Regions from separate parts of the Solidesulfovibrio carbinolicus genome, predicted to be linked through region 3. Evidence: predicted binding sites of a transcription regulator. Region 3 holds the regulator's gene; each other region holds the start of a gene.

Region 1 (4,358 bases), 1.2 Mb from region 3:
CACGGCGGCCGGGCCTGGGACTTGCCGCGCGTCATTTGGCCTCGTCCGCGTTGGTTTCTTCCGTGCCGGTCGCGGCGTCGTCGCCGGCCGGGGCTTCGCCTTCGGACGGGGCCGCGTCGTCAACCGGCGTCTCCCCGTCGGCCGGAGCCTCGCCCTCGGACGGGGCGTCCTCATCGATCGGGGCATCCTCGTCGTCAACCGGCGCGGGCTTGTCAAAGGCGCCCATCAGTTTGAGGGCGGCGCGCAGATCGTCGCGCTTGGACGGCGTCATGCCGGCGATGGCGTCGATGGCCTCGTCGTCGGCCTCGGCCAGCTGCTCCATGGAGACAAATCCGGCGGCGATGATGTTGTCCACGTGGATCTCGGCCACGCTGGCCAGCTGCTCCAGGAACTTCTTGGAGGCGTTGGCCTCGCGGAACCGGGATTCGGTGACGATGTCGATCTTCCAGCCAAGCAGCTTGGCGGCCAGCTTGACGTTTTGTCCCTTGCGGCCGATGGCCAGGTTGAGCTGGTCGTCGGTGACCACCACTTCCAGGGATTTTTCGTCCTCATCCACGGAAATGCGGGTGACCCGTGAGGGCGACAGGGCGTTGGCGGCGTAGGTGGCGATCTCGGGGTTCCAGACCACGATGTCGATGCGTTCGCCGCGCAGTTCCTGCACGATGTTCTGGATGCGCGAGCCGCGGATGCCGACGCAGGCGCCGACCGGATCGACGTCGCGGTCCTTGGAGATGACGGCCACCTTGGCCCGGGAGCCGGGATCGCGCGCCACGGCCACGATCTTGACCGTGCCGTCGGAAACTTCCGGCACTTCGCGGGCGAAAAGGGCTTTCATGTAGTCGCCGTGGGTGCGCGACACGATGATCTGGGGTCCGCGCCCGGAAGGCAGGACTTCGATGATAAAGGCCTGGACCCGGTCGCCGCGCTTGTAGCGCTCGCGGGGGATCTGCTCTTCCTTGGGCAAAAGCGCCTCGGTGCGGCCGAGGTTGATGATCCAACCGGCCCGGTCGCGGCGCTGGATGATGCCGGAAATGATTTCGCCCTTACGGTCCTTGTATTCCTCGTAGATGATCTCCTGCTCGGCGTCGCGCATGCGCTGGATGATCACCTGCTTGGCGGACTGGGCGGCGATGCGGCCGAGGTCCTCGACGGCGAGCTTGAAGCCCATCTCGTCTTCCAGGGCCACGTTGGGGTCGATGGCCTTGGCGTCGGACAGGCAGATCTCGGCGGCCGGGTCGGCCACGTCGTCGTCTTCCACCACGACCTTGAACTGGTAGACCTCGATCTCCCCCTGCTCGTCGTTGTAGCTGACCTCCACGTCGAGGTTCTCGCCGTACTTGCGGATCACCGACGAACGGACGGCTTCTTCCAGGGTGTCCACCAGCAGGTCGCGGTCGATGCCGCGATCCTTGCTGATCTGATCGATGGCTTTTTTCAGTTCGGTCATGAGGTTGCCTCCGAGTTGCCGTACGGCCCGCCGTCGCCGTCGGCCTCTCCTTCGGGTGTGGCGTCAAAAGCGTGGATGAGGCGGATTTTGTCCGCCTCGGCAAAATCAAACGAAATCGAAAATTCCTTGGCCCCGGGGTCCACGGTCATGGACACGGTCTGGTCCGAGACGCCGGACAGGATGCCTTTGAAACGCTTGCGTCCCTCGCGGGGCGCGGCCAGCTTGGCCTCGATCTCCCGGCCGACGTAGGCGGGCAGTTGGCCGGCTTCGAAAAACCGGCGCGACAACCCCGGCGAGGAGACTTCCAGCACATAGGGGTTGTGGAAAATTTCATCGACCTCAAGAAGGGCGCCGAGATGGCGGCTGACCCTGGCGCATTCGTCGATGGTCACGCCCAGGCGTTCGGGCGTGCGCGGCGTGTCGGCGGCCAGGTCGAGATAGAGGCGCACAAGCTGGCGATGGCCGGCCGAAGCCAGCTCCACCCCCCAGACCGCAAGGCCCAGGGTGGCGACGTAAGGGGCGATAAGATCCCGGACGGCATCGGCCACGGCGTTTTTCTGAAGCATGATTTCCTTGTCAGCAAAAAAAAAGTGGACCGATCGTCAGGCCCACCTCGTCACGTCAACCATTCGGTTGGGAGACTCAGGTTTGGAGCGGGCGACGAGGATCGAACTCGCGACACCAAGCTTGGGAAGCTTGTACTCTACCAGCTGAGCTACGCCCGCTCGAATGGGAGGAAATACCACTTCGCCGAGGTTTGTCAAGCTGTGCGAGGCCGGCCCGCGAAAAAAGACGACCGCCCCGGCCGGGTTTCGCCCGGCCGGGGCGGTCGAGGCTGGCCCGCATGTTGCATGCGCTGGGCCGAGGAGGGCCGCTTCCATGGAAATGAGCATGTACAGCGCGGTTTTCGGCGCACTCTCAACGGAAACGCGTCTCAATATTTCCGCCAATAATTTGGCGAACGTCAACACCACGGGCTACAAGCGCGACCGGGTCTCCTTTGAGGACACCTTTTACCGCTACGCCCACGACTACCATATGGACCCCCGGGGCGACATCCGCCAGAAGCAGCTCTTGCCCCGGGCCGACCTCATTGCCAAGCCCCGCCTGGCCATGCAGCAGATCGACTTCGCCCAGGGGGCGCTGACGGCCACCGGCAACCCGCTGGACCTGGCCATCCAGGGACCGGGCTTTTTCAAGGTCTCGGCCGGCCAGGGCAATGCCTACTACACCCGAAACGGGGCGTTTCACCGCTCGGCCGAAGGGATGCTCGTCAACGACCAGGATATGCCCGTCCTGGGCGGCGGCGGCCCCATCCAACTGCCAGAGGGCCGCATTTCCGTGGGCGGCGACGGCGCGGTTTATGTCGATGGGGCCCAGGTCGGCCAGGTGGACGTGGTCACCGTGCAAAATTCCGACGCCCTGATGAAATATGGGGCAAACCTCTACATGCCCCAGACCGGAGCCACCATCCAGGAAGGGGTCATGCGGGCCGGAACCACCGAAGTGGCTCAGGGCTTTCTTGAAAAGCCCAACGTCGAGGTGGTGGAGGAGATGGTCTCCATGATCGAAACCCAGCGCACCTTTGAAGCCTATCAGAAGGTCATGACCAGCGCCAACGAACTTGACACCAAGGCCATCCGCGTCGGCACCGACAAGATGTAAGGCCAAGGATCCGGAGGGATACTGCTATGATGCGATCACTGTGGACGGCCTCCACCGGCATGGTGGCCATGCAGATGCAAATCGACACCATGTCCAACAACCTGGCCAACGTGAACACCGTGGGCTTTAAAAAGAGCCGGGCCGAGTTCGAGGACCTCATGTACCAGACCTTGCAGGTGGCCGGCACCGAGACCGTGGGCGGCAACCGCCTGCCGACGGGCCTGCAGGTCGGCCTTGGCGTCAAGCCGACGACGGTGCACAAGTTCTTCACCCAAGGCGACATGCAAAACACCGGCAACCAGCTCGACATCGCCATTCAAGGCGAGGGCTTTTTCAAGGTCGACGTCAACGGCCGCGAGCTCTACACCCGGGCCGGTTCCTTCAAGCTCAACCAGGACGGCACCATCGTCACGGCCAACGGCTATCCGCTCCAGCCGGCCTTTTCCGTGCCCACCGAAACCAAGACCATCACCATCACCGAAAACGGCCACCTGTCCTGCCTGGACGCCAACAGCGCCGAGCTGGCCGCCACTGACATCCCGCTCTACACGTTTATCAACAATGCCGGCCTGACCGCCGAAGGCCGCAATCTCTATTCCACCAGCCAGGCCTCGGGCGCGGCCAACGAGGTCACCCCCGGCAACCAGAACGCCGGCACCCTGGCTCAGGGGTTCCTGGAAATGTCCAACGTGGAGCTCGTGGACGAAATGGTCGGGCTTATCGTCGGCCAGCGGGCCTACGAGGCCAACTCCAAGTCCATCACCACGGCCGACGGCATGTTGCAGGCCGCTGTCAACCTCAAGCGTTAAACGGGCGTCCGTCGTCCGGTTTCGTCATTTGGGGCTCGTCCCGCCGCCGCCGCCCGCAACCGGCGGGCGGCGGCGCGGGGAGAGCCCGACAGCCAAGGAGGTCGCCATGAAACGCCGCGCCATCACCATTCTCACCGTCGCCGTCCTGGCCGCCGCCTGGCTCCTGGCCGCCCTGCCGGCCGGGGCCGGACTGTGGCGGATCACCGTGCGCGAGGCGGCCACGGCCGCCGGCGAGCGGGTGCTGTTGTCCGAAATCGCCGAACCTTCCGGCGAATTTCCGGCCGACGCCTGGGCCGTGCTCGGGGCCACGCCCCTGTGGTACGCCCCTGAGGCCGTGGGCCGCGTGGCCGTCATTCCCTCGGCCAAGGTCATGGAAGGGCTGCGCTATTATCTGCGCGACGCGCCGGTGGAATACGCCCTGCCAAACCAGTTGACCA
Region 2 (4,358 bases), 2.1 Mb from region 3:
TGGTCGGCATGATCCCCGGCGTCTACGGCGTGTCTTCGGGCAGCTTTGCCGTGCCCATTCCCCTGGACGGCGTGCAGATGCACGAGATCATGCTGACCGCCGCCCAGTCGCTTCTGGCCGTGGGCCTGCTCGCCGGCCTGCGCCTGGACATCCGGGGCGCGCTGCTGCTGTTTGGCCTGTTCCTCGGCCAGTTCCTGGCCCCGGCCGTGCCGGAGGCTTTCTGGAACCTCTTCCCGGGCCACCTCGACGGCAACGAGGTACACTTCCTCTTCACCTTCCTGTATATCGGGGTCTTCGCCCTCATGCTGCCACGCACCGGCCGCCACCTGCTGGCCCTTGTCCGCCCCGCGCGCCACAGCGCCTCTTGACGCCGGGCCGGCCCGGCCCTATGGAACCCGCCCGCCCCGGAGCAGCCCTCCGGGGCGGGAACCGCCGCCAGGAGGTCCGCCGCCATGGACCAGACGTTTGCCCTGCCCATCTACCTCGACCTGTTCGCCGTGTTCCTCATGGCCGCCACCGGGGCCATCGAGGCCATCCGCCGCGAGTTCGACCTCGTCGGCCTGCTCGGCCTGTCCTTTGCCACAGGCGTGGGCGGGGCGCTTATACGCGACGGCATCTTCCTCCAGGCCGGCGTGCCGGCCGTGGTGCGCAACCAGGACTATCTCTACGCCGTGGCCGGCGCTGCCCTGGCCTGCCTCATCTTCGGCCGCCGGGCCGTGTTGTCCGAGCGTTTCGTGGCCCTGGTGGATGCCGCCGCCCTGGGAGCCTACGCCGTGGTCGGCATGGAGAAATCCCTGGCCTTTGGCCTGGATTTCGCCCCGGCCGTGCTGGTCGGCACGGTCAACGCCTGCGGCGGCGGCATCCTGCGCGACGTGCTCATGCGCGAGGAGCCCATGGTGTTTCGCCCGGGCCAGTTCTACGGCCTGGCCGCCCTGCTGGGCTGTCTGACCTACCCCTTCCTGCGCCAGACCTTCGGCCTGCCGCCGCTGACCTCGGCCTTTGTCACCATCGCCTTTACCTTTCTTCTTCGTGTGCTGGCCATCACCCGCAACTGGCGCACCGTCCCCGTGCGCGACCATGGCCTGTTTCGCCGCCGCAATCCGCCTGTGGCTTGACGCCGCCTCCCCGGCCGCGTCTATAAAGGATGAGGGTCCGCAACCGGCGGCCCCATCCGCAAGCCAGGGGGAATGTCCGTGAAGCGACCCATCACCACGCTTTTGTGCGACGTCGGCGGCGTCATGCTCACCAACGGCTGGGACCGGCAGGCCCGGGCCGAGGCAGCCAAGCGCTTCGGCCTGGACGCCGCCGAAACCGACGAACGCCACCATCTCACCTTCGACGCCTACGAAGAGGGCAAGCTCTCCCTGGACGAGTATCTCGACCGCACGGTGTTTTACGCGCCGCGTTCCTTTGACAAGGCGACCTTCCGGGATTTCATGCTGTCGCGCAGCGCGCCCCTGTCCGACATGCTGGCCTATGTGCGCGGACTCAAGGCCCGGCACGGCATCCGCATCGTGGTCGTCAACAACGAGGGCCGCGAACTCAACGAGTACCGCATCCGGGCCTTCGGCCTGGGCTGTTTTGTCGACGCCTTCGTGTCCTCGTGCTTCGTGGGCATGCGCAAGCCCGACGCCGGCATTTTCCGCCTGGCCCTGGACGTGGCCCAATGCGACCCGGCTGACGCGGTCTACATCGACGACCGGGCGCTTTTCGTGGAAGTGGCCGCGACCCTGGGGGTTCGCGGCGTGGTCCACCGCGACGCCGCGTCCACGGCCCGAGAGCTGGAGGCTCTGGGCGGTTTCGCCGCCGTATGCCTCGGCAGCGATGGCTGAGGCGCGGCGGCTATTTTTCGGCATGGCCGCCGGCCGTTTGGTCGCTGACGCCCTCGGCGCGAGGTCACGCGTTATCGCCCCGGCCTGACCCGAAGACGGTCCATCAAGCCCATGCCGGTCCAGGCCGGCTCATCGCCCGGCCCGGCCGGGGCTTCCCAGGCCGTCCCAATTCCGGTACGAGGCGGGGGTAAATTGTCCGGCCACGCGCCGGCAGTCTCAAGGAGTCACGAACATGACCAAGATCGCCATTCCCTCCCGCGACGGGCAGGTGGACGAGCATTTCGGCCACTGCGGCTATTTCACGGTGCTGACCATCGGCCCGGACAAGAGCGTCGTCGCCGAGGAGACCTTTTCCCCGCCGGCCGAGTGCGGCTGCAAGTCCAATCTGGTCAACGACCTGCTCGCCATGGGCGTCACGGTGCTCATTGCCGGCAACATGGGCCAGGGCGCGGTCAACAAGCTGCGCCAGTCCGGCATGACCGTGGTGCGCGGCGCGTCCGGCCCGGTCCACGAAGCGGCGGCGGCGTTTCTCGCCGGCATGCTCAAGGACCGCGACGAACTGTGCACGGCCCACGGGCATACCTGTTTGCATTAGGCGGCTGGCCGAGAGGCTAGGCTGACACGCGACAAAGCCCGGGACCACGGCATGGTCCCGGGCTTTGCCGTTGTCCCGAGGCGGAACAACTGCGGCTGTAATTTTTTCCGCCTCCCCACGTCCGCCCGCCCATTCATAAAAGACAATAAAATAAACGCCATAGCGACCTCGCGCCGCCCGCCCAAACCGCCGCATCCGGTGCATAATCACCCCAACCCGCCAACATCGCGCCGTTTTTTGCCTCGATTGACTCTTTGGCCGCATCCTCGCATATATGCTGCGACGTTGGCGTTGGTCCGCCCCGCCCCAGGCGGCGGCGGGCAGCCGTAAGAGGGAATCCGGTGCAAGTCCGGAACTGCCCCGCAGCGGTAAGCGAAAACGAACCCCGCAACCAAGCACTGGGCAAGAGCCCGGGAAGCCGCGGGAACTAGGAAACCGGCCCACACCGGGCCGACGCGTTCGCAAGTCCGAACACCTGCCGACGCCCGCCGGACGCATCCGTCCGGCGCATGAACCAGGGAGCCTCGCGGGAGGGCTGCCCGGCCTGCCGTTTCGCGCCATGCGTTTTTCGGCCGCCGTCGCCCCTCCCCTGCCCGACGACAGTCCGCCCAGGGAGAAACGCATGTCCGAGCCGATGGAACACGGCAATTTGGCCCTTACCCCCACCTCCGACCGCCACGACGCCGTCGACGCCGCCGTCGACCAGCCCGTGGTGGCCGCCATCCCCTCGCGCATCCGCAAGCGCGACGGCCAGATCGTCACCTTTGACGCCGACAAGATCCTGTCCGCCATCCGTCGCGCCGGCGCCGCCACCGGCGAATTCGGCGAGGACGAGGCCTGGCTGCTGACCGCCCAGGTGGTCAAGGTCCTCTCCCACCGCTTCATCGGCCAGATCCCGGACATCGAACGCATCCAGGACATCGTCGAGCAGGCTTTCGTCTCGGCCAACCATTTCCGCACCCTTCGCGCCTACTCCGTCTACCGCGAACAGCGCGCCCGCCTTCGCGAAGACAAGAAGACCGTGGTGGACGTGGCCGCTTCCATCAACGAATATCTCGACCGCCAGGACTGGCGCGTGGCCGCCAACGCCAACCAGGGCTATTCCCTGGGCGGGCTTATCCTGAACGTCTCGGGCAAGGTCGTGGCCAACTACTGGCTCTCCCACGTCTACCCGCCCGAAGCCGGAGCGGCCCACCGCGACGGCGATCTCCATATCCACGATCTCGACATGCTGTCCGGCTACTGCGCCGGCTGGTCCCTGCGGATGCTTTTAAGCGAAGGCCTTAACGGCGTGCCCGGCAAGGTGGAAGCCAAGCCGCCCAAGCACCTCTCCAGCGCCGTGGGCCAGATCGTCAATTTCCTCGGCACGCTGCAAAACGAATGGGCCGGCGCCCAGGCCTTTTCCTCGTTCGACACCTACATGGCCCCGTTTATCCGCAAGGACAACCTGGGCTACGAAGAAGTGCGCCAGTGCATCCAGGAGTTGATCTATAACCTCAATGTCCCGTCGCGCTGGGGCACCCAGACGCCGTTTACCAACCTCACCTTCGACTGGACCTGCCCCGAGGATCTGGCCGGCGACCATCCGGTCATCGGCGGCGAGGAGATGGCCTTTACCTACGGCGAGCTCCAAACCGAAATGGACATGATCAACCGGGCCTACATCGAGGTCATGACCGCCGGCGACGCCAAGGGCCGCGTGTTCACCTTCCCCATCCCGACCTACAACATCACCAAGGATTTCCCCTGGGAATCGCCCAATGTGGACATCCTGTTCGAGATGACGGCCAAGTACGGGCTGCCCTACTTCCAAAACTTCCTCAATTCCGACCTCACCCCGGGCATGGTGCGCTCCATGTGCTGCCGGCTCCAGCTCGACCTGCGCGAGCTGCTCAAGCGCGGCAACGGCCTTTTCGGCAGCGCCGAGCAGA
Region 3 (4,358 bases):
AGCGCCACCGCCACCGCTACGAGTTCAACAAGGCCTACGCCGGCAATTTCGAGGAAGCCGGCTTGGTCTTAAGCGGCCTGTCCCCGGACGGCGAACTGGTCGAGATGGTGGAGCTGCCCGACCATCCCTGGTTCCTGGGCTGCCAGTTCCATCCCGAATTCAAGAGCAGCCCCATGCGTCCGCATCCGCTGTTCCGCGAGTTCGTGGCCGCGGCCAAGCGGCACAAGGGCTAGACGGCCCAAGCGCAAAAAGATGGCTCGGTCCGGGGAAGGCGGCTTCTCCGGACTTTTTTTGGGCCAAAGGGCTGCATGGCTTGGCAAGGCTCTAAAAACGTTTATCTTCTGGTCATGGTGCGATTTTTGGGCTAGATTGCGCCTGTCGGCGGCCAGGGTAGGGCGTTGCTTTTTCGCTTCGCGGCCGTCGTATCGCAAAGGGAGTCTATTATGTCCGAAGACGCCAAACTGGCCATTGCGCGCGCCCGGGACGTGGAGCTGCTGGTGCTCGACGTTGATGGGGTCATGACCGACGGCGGCATCTACGTCGATGCCCGGGGCGAGGTGATCAAGCGTTTCCATGTCCACGACGGGTTGGGCATCAAGGCGGCCCAGGCGGCGGGACTGGCCGTGGCGGTCATAAGCGGCCTGGACAGCCCGGCCGTGGCCGCCCGGATGCGGGAACTGGGCATCGAGGAGTACCACCCCGGCCACTACCGCAAGGTGGGTGTGCTGGAAGGCATTCTCGCCCGGGCCGGGTTGGCCCCGCATCAGGCCGCCTTTCTCGGCGACGATTGGGTGGACGCCGGCCCCATGGAGCTGGTCGGGCTGCCCATGGCCGTGGCCGACGCCCAGCCGGAGATCCTTGATCTGGCCTTGTGGGTGTCGCGGCGCGGGGGAGGGCAGGGCGCGGTGCGCGAGGCCGTGCGTTATATTTTGGCCGCCAAGGGCCGGTTGGAAGCCGCCTACCAGTGGTTCCTCGGCTGAAGGCCGATAGTGCCGATTGCCACAAGGCTTCAATTGTGGCATGGTTTTTGTTGGGCGGGGTGGCCCTCGTCCGGGCAAGGCCCACAGACAATTCCCGATAACGTCAACGACATTCGAGCACGGCGGTAAGCATGGCCCTGGAACTGCGGCAGCAACTCAAGCTTTCCCAACAGCTGGTGATGACCCCCCAGCTGCAGCAAGCCATCAAGCTCTTGCAGCTGTCGCGGCTGGAGCTGCTTGAAAGCGTGCAGCAGGAGCTTTTGGAAAATCCTCTTCTGGAGGAATCCGTCGAGGAGGACCGCCAGCCCGAACGCGTCATGGTCGAGGACAACAACGGCCCCACGGGAGCCGACGCGGCCATCGAAAAGGAACTGCTCAAAAACGCCGAGTGGGACGACTACCTTGGCGATTTCGCCAGCACGAGCAAGCAGTCCCTGTCCCGCGACCTGGAAGTGCCCGAGGAGGGCATGGCTTTCGACGCCCGTTTGGCCTCCAAGCCGTCCCTCGACGGCCACCTCGGCTGGCAGATGCACCTGTCTAATTTTACGGCCAAGGAAGTCGAGATCGGCGAGACCATCGTCGGCAGCCTCAATTCCTCGGGCTATCTGCGGGCCACGGTGGAGGAAATCGCCGGCATGGCCAACGCCGACCCGGCCCATGTCGAAAAGGTGCTCCACCGTCTCCAGCGCTTCGATCCCGTGGGCGTGGCCGCCCGCACTCCCAGCGAATGCCTGCTCATACAAATCGAGGTCTACGGCTATGACGATCCCATCCTGATCGAACTCGTTCGCGAGCATCTCGAAGACCTCGAAAAGAAGCGCTACAAGCCCCTGGCCAAGAAATTTCACCTGACCATGGAAAAGCTCAAGGAATACCTGGAGCTGATCCAGACCCTCGATCCCATGCCCGGGGCCAGCTATGGTTCGGGCGACCCGATCTACGTCAGCCCGGACGCCTTCGTCTACAAGTACGGCGAGGACTTCGTCATCCTGCTCAACGAGGAGGGGATGCCGCGCCTGGGACTCAACATGTCCTACACCGACGGCAGCCTGCCGCGAAACGACAAGGACAAGGACTACCTCCAGGATAAGATGCGTTCGGCCATGTGGCTCATGAAGAGCCTGTACCAGCGCCAGCGCACGCTTTATAAGGTTTTGGAGAGCATCGTGAAGTTTCAGCGCGGCTTTTTCGAGGACGGCGTGACCCGGCTGCGGCCGCTGATCCTCAAGGACGTGGCCGACGACATCAGCATGCATGAGTCCACCGTCAGCCGCATCACGTCCAACAAGTACGTGGCCACGCCCCACGGCATTTTCGAGCTCAAGTTCTTTTTCAACAGCGCCCTGGAGCTCGACGACGGCGGCACCGTGGGTTCCGAATCGGTCAAGGCCATGATCAAGCGGATTATTTCCGGCGAGAACGCCAAGAAGCCCATCAGCGACGAGGCCATCGCCGACATGCTCAAAGACGAGCTGCAAATCAACATCGCCCGGCGAACCGTGGCCAAGTACCGCACGGCCATGGGAATCGAGTCGTCGTCGAAGCGCAAGGCGGTTTTCTGATGCTTCGGGCCGGGATTCCGGCCCCTCACCACGCCAGCCTGGAGGATTCTATGAACATCACCTTTAATTTCAAGAATTTCGAGCCGTCTGACCATTTGCGCGATTATGCCAGGAAGCGCTTTGAAAAGCTTGGCAAGTACACCTCGTCCACCGACACCTCGGAAGTCCAGGTCAACCTGGCCGTGGAAAAGACCCGGCAGATGGCCGACGTCATCTTCCTGGCCGACAATATGCATATCTCGGCCCATGAAACCTCCGAGGACATGTACTCCACCATTGACCTGATCCTCGACAAGATCGAGGCTCAGGCCAAGAAGTTCCGCGAGAAGCAAAAGGACCGCCGCCGCCAGACCGTGGAGCAGGTCCGCATGGACGTCATCAGCATCAGCGAGGACGCCGCCGGCGGCCGCGTGCCCACCATCATCGAAACCGACGAGTACCAGCCCAAGCCCATGGCCGTGGAAGAAGCCGCCATGCAGCTTGAGGCCCTCAAGTACGAATTTTTGGTGTTCATCAACTCCGAAACCGAACGGCCCAACGTCATCTACCGCCTGCGCAACGGCGACTTCGGCCTCATCGATCCTGGAACGGGCGCTTAGATGCGGTTAGAGGACTATCTCCAGCCCGAGTTCGTCATCGGGAATCTTGCGTCGGAGTCCAAGTCCGAAGTGTTGGCCGAGCTCGTGGCCCCCATCAAGAAGCAGTGGCCCGATTTTGACGCCAAACGCGCCCATCAGGTGCTGCTCGACCGGGAAAACCTCGGCACCACGGGCATCGGCGACGGGGTGGCCATTCCCCACGGCAAGATGGAGAGCCTCGAACGCATCGTCATCGTCGTCGGGAGAAGCCTTGCGGGCGTCAGCTTCGATGCGCTGGACTTCAAGCCCTGCCGCATCTTCTTCCTGGTGCTCGCGCCCGAGCATGTCGCGGGCCTGCATTTGCGCATTCTGGCCCACATCTCGCGGCTTTTGTCCGACGAATCCTTCCGGCGGGCCTTTTTGGCCGCCGAAACCGACGAGGCCTTGCGGCAGGTGCTCGCCGCCGCCTAAGGCTGCCTGAAAAAACGTTTCCCGCGCGTTTGTCGTCACACAAACGCGCGGGAAATTTGTTAAGCCCTTGGGCCGGAAGGTGAATGCCATGGAACATGCGGCCAGGGAACTCCCCGTCGTTATCTTGACCGGCCTGTCCGGGTCCGGAAAATCCACAGCCCTTCGCGTCTTCGAGGACCTGGGTTTTTTTTGCGTGGACGGGTTGCCGGTCAGCCTCGTGCCCAAGCTCATGAGCCTTTTCGACGACAAGGGCGGCCAGCGCTACAAAGGCCTGGCCCTGGGCATGGACGTGCGCCAAGCCGACCTCGACACCGACTGGGGCGCGACCCTGGCCGAGGTGCGGCGCAAACAGGACCTCACCCAGATCATCTTTTTCGAGGCCGACAACGGCGAGATCATCCGCCGCTACGCCACTACTCGCCGCCCGCATCCTTTGGAAAGCGCCGAGAGGGGCCTTGAGCAAGCGGTCGTGGCCGAGCGCGAACGCATGCGCCCCCTTCGCGACGCCGCCGACATGGTGCTGGACACCACCCATTTCACCATCCACGATCTGCGCCGCAAGCTCCAGGAGAAATGGGCTTCCATCCGGCCCACCGCCGGAACCCTCAAGGTCCACGTCATGAGCTTCGGCTTCAAGTACGGCCCGCCCTCCGAGGCCGACATGGTTTTCGACCTGCGCTTTTTGCCCAATCCCTATTTCAACAAGGAACTGCGCGAGCGCACGGGCAAGGAAGCGGCGGTGCGCGATTACGTCCTGGCCGAGGAAC

What was found. Region 3 encodes sigma-54, which starts transcription at its own class of promoters, with help from an activator protein. Its sites were predicted from a motif close to CTGGCACGGNNNNTGCTT; they were not measured.
Region 1: the regulator sigma-54 is predicted to act here: its motif matches at 2,283-2,300, upstream of flgF (flagellar basal-body rod protein FlgF).
Region 2: the regulator sigma-54 is predicted to act here: its motif matches at 1,969-1,986, upstream of C3Y92_RS01010 (NifB/NifX family molybdenum-iron cluster-binding protein).

The regions. Positions count from the first base shown of each region.
Region 1 covers NZ_CP026538.1:1,455,429-1,459,786, forward strand. The annotation lists gene C3Y92_RS06445 (YlxR family protein) at 1-35, opposite strand, end outside; gene nusA (transcription termination factor NusA) at 32-1,447, opposite strand; gene C3Y92_RS06455 (ribosome maturation factor RimP) at 1,444-2,013, opposite strand; tRNA gene C3Y92_RS06460 (tRNA-Gly) at 2,097-2,172, opposite strand; gene flgF (flagellar basal-body rod protein FlgF) at 2,327-3,112, shown strand; gene flgG (flagellar basal-body rod protein FlgG) at 3,139-3,921, shown strand; gene flgA (flagellar basal body P-ring formation chaperone FlgA) at 4,028-4,358, shown strand, end outside.
Region 2 covers NZ_CP026538.1:231,176-235,533, reverse strand. The annotation lists gene C3Y92_RS01025 (sodium:calcium antiporter) at 1-368, shown strand, start outside; gene C3Y92_RS01020 (trimeric intracellular cation channel family protein) at 453-1,115, shown strand; gene C3Y92_RS01015 (HAD family hydrolase) at 1,188-1,832, shown strand; gene C3Y92_RS01010 (NifB/NifX family molybdenum-iron cluster-binding protein) at 2,065-2,427, shown strand; cobalamin riboswitch at 2,703-2,924, shown strand; gene C3Y92_RS01005 (ribonucleoside triphosphate reductase) at 3,050-4,358, shown strand, end outside.
Region 3 covers NZ_CP026538.1:2,704,445-2,708,802, reverse strand. The annotation lists gene C3Y92_RS12185 (CTP synthase) at 1-233, shown strand, start outside; gene C3Y92_RS12180 (KdsC family phosphatase) at 444-980, shown strand; gene rpoN (RNA polymerase factor sigma-54) at 1,112-2,542, shown strand; gene hpf (ribosome hibernation-promoting factor, HPF/YfiA family) at 2,593-3,141, shown strand; gene C3Y92_RS12165 (PTS sugar transporter subunit IIA) at 3,142-3,591, shown strand; gene rapZ (RNase adapter RapZ) at 3,680-4,358, shown strand, end outside.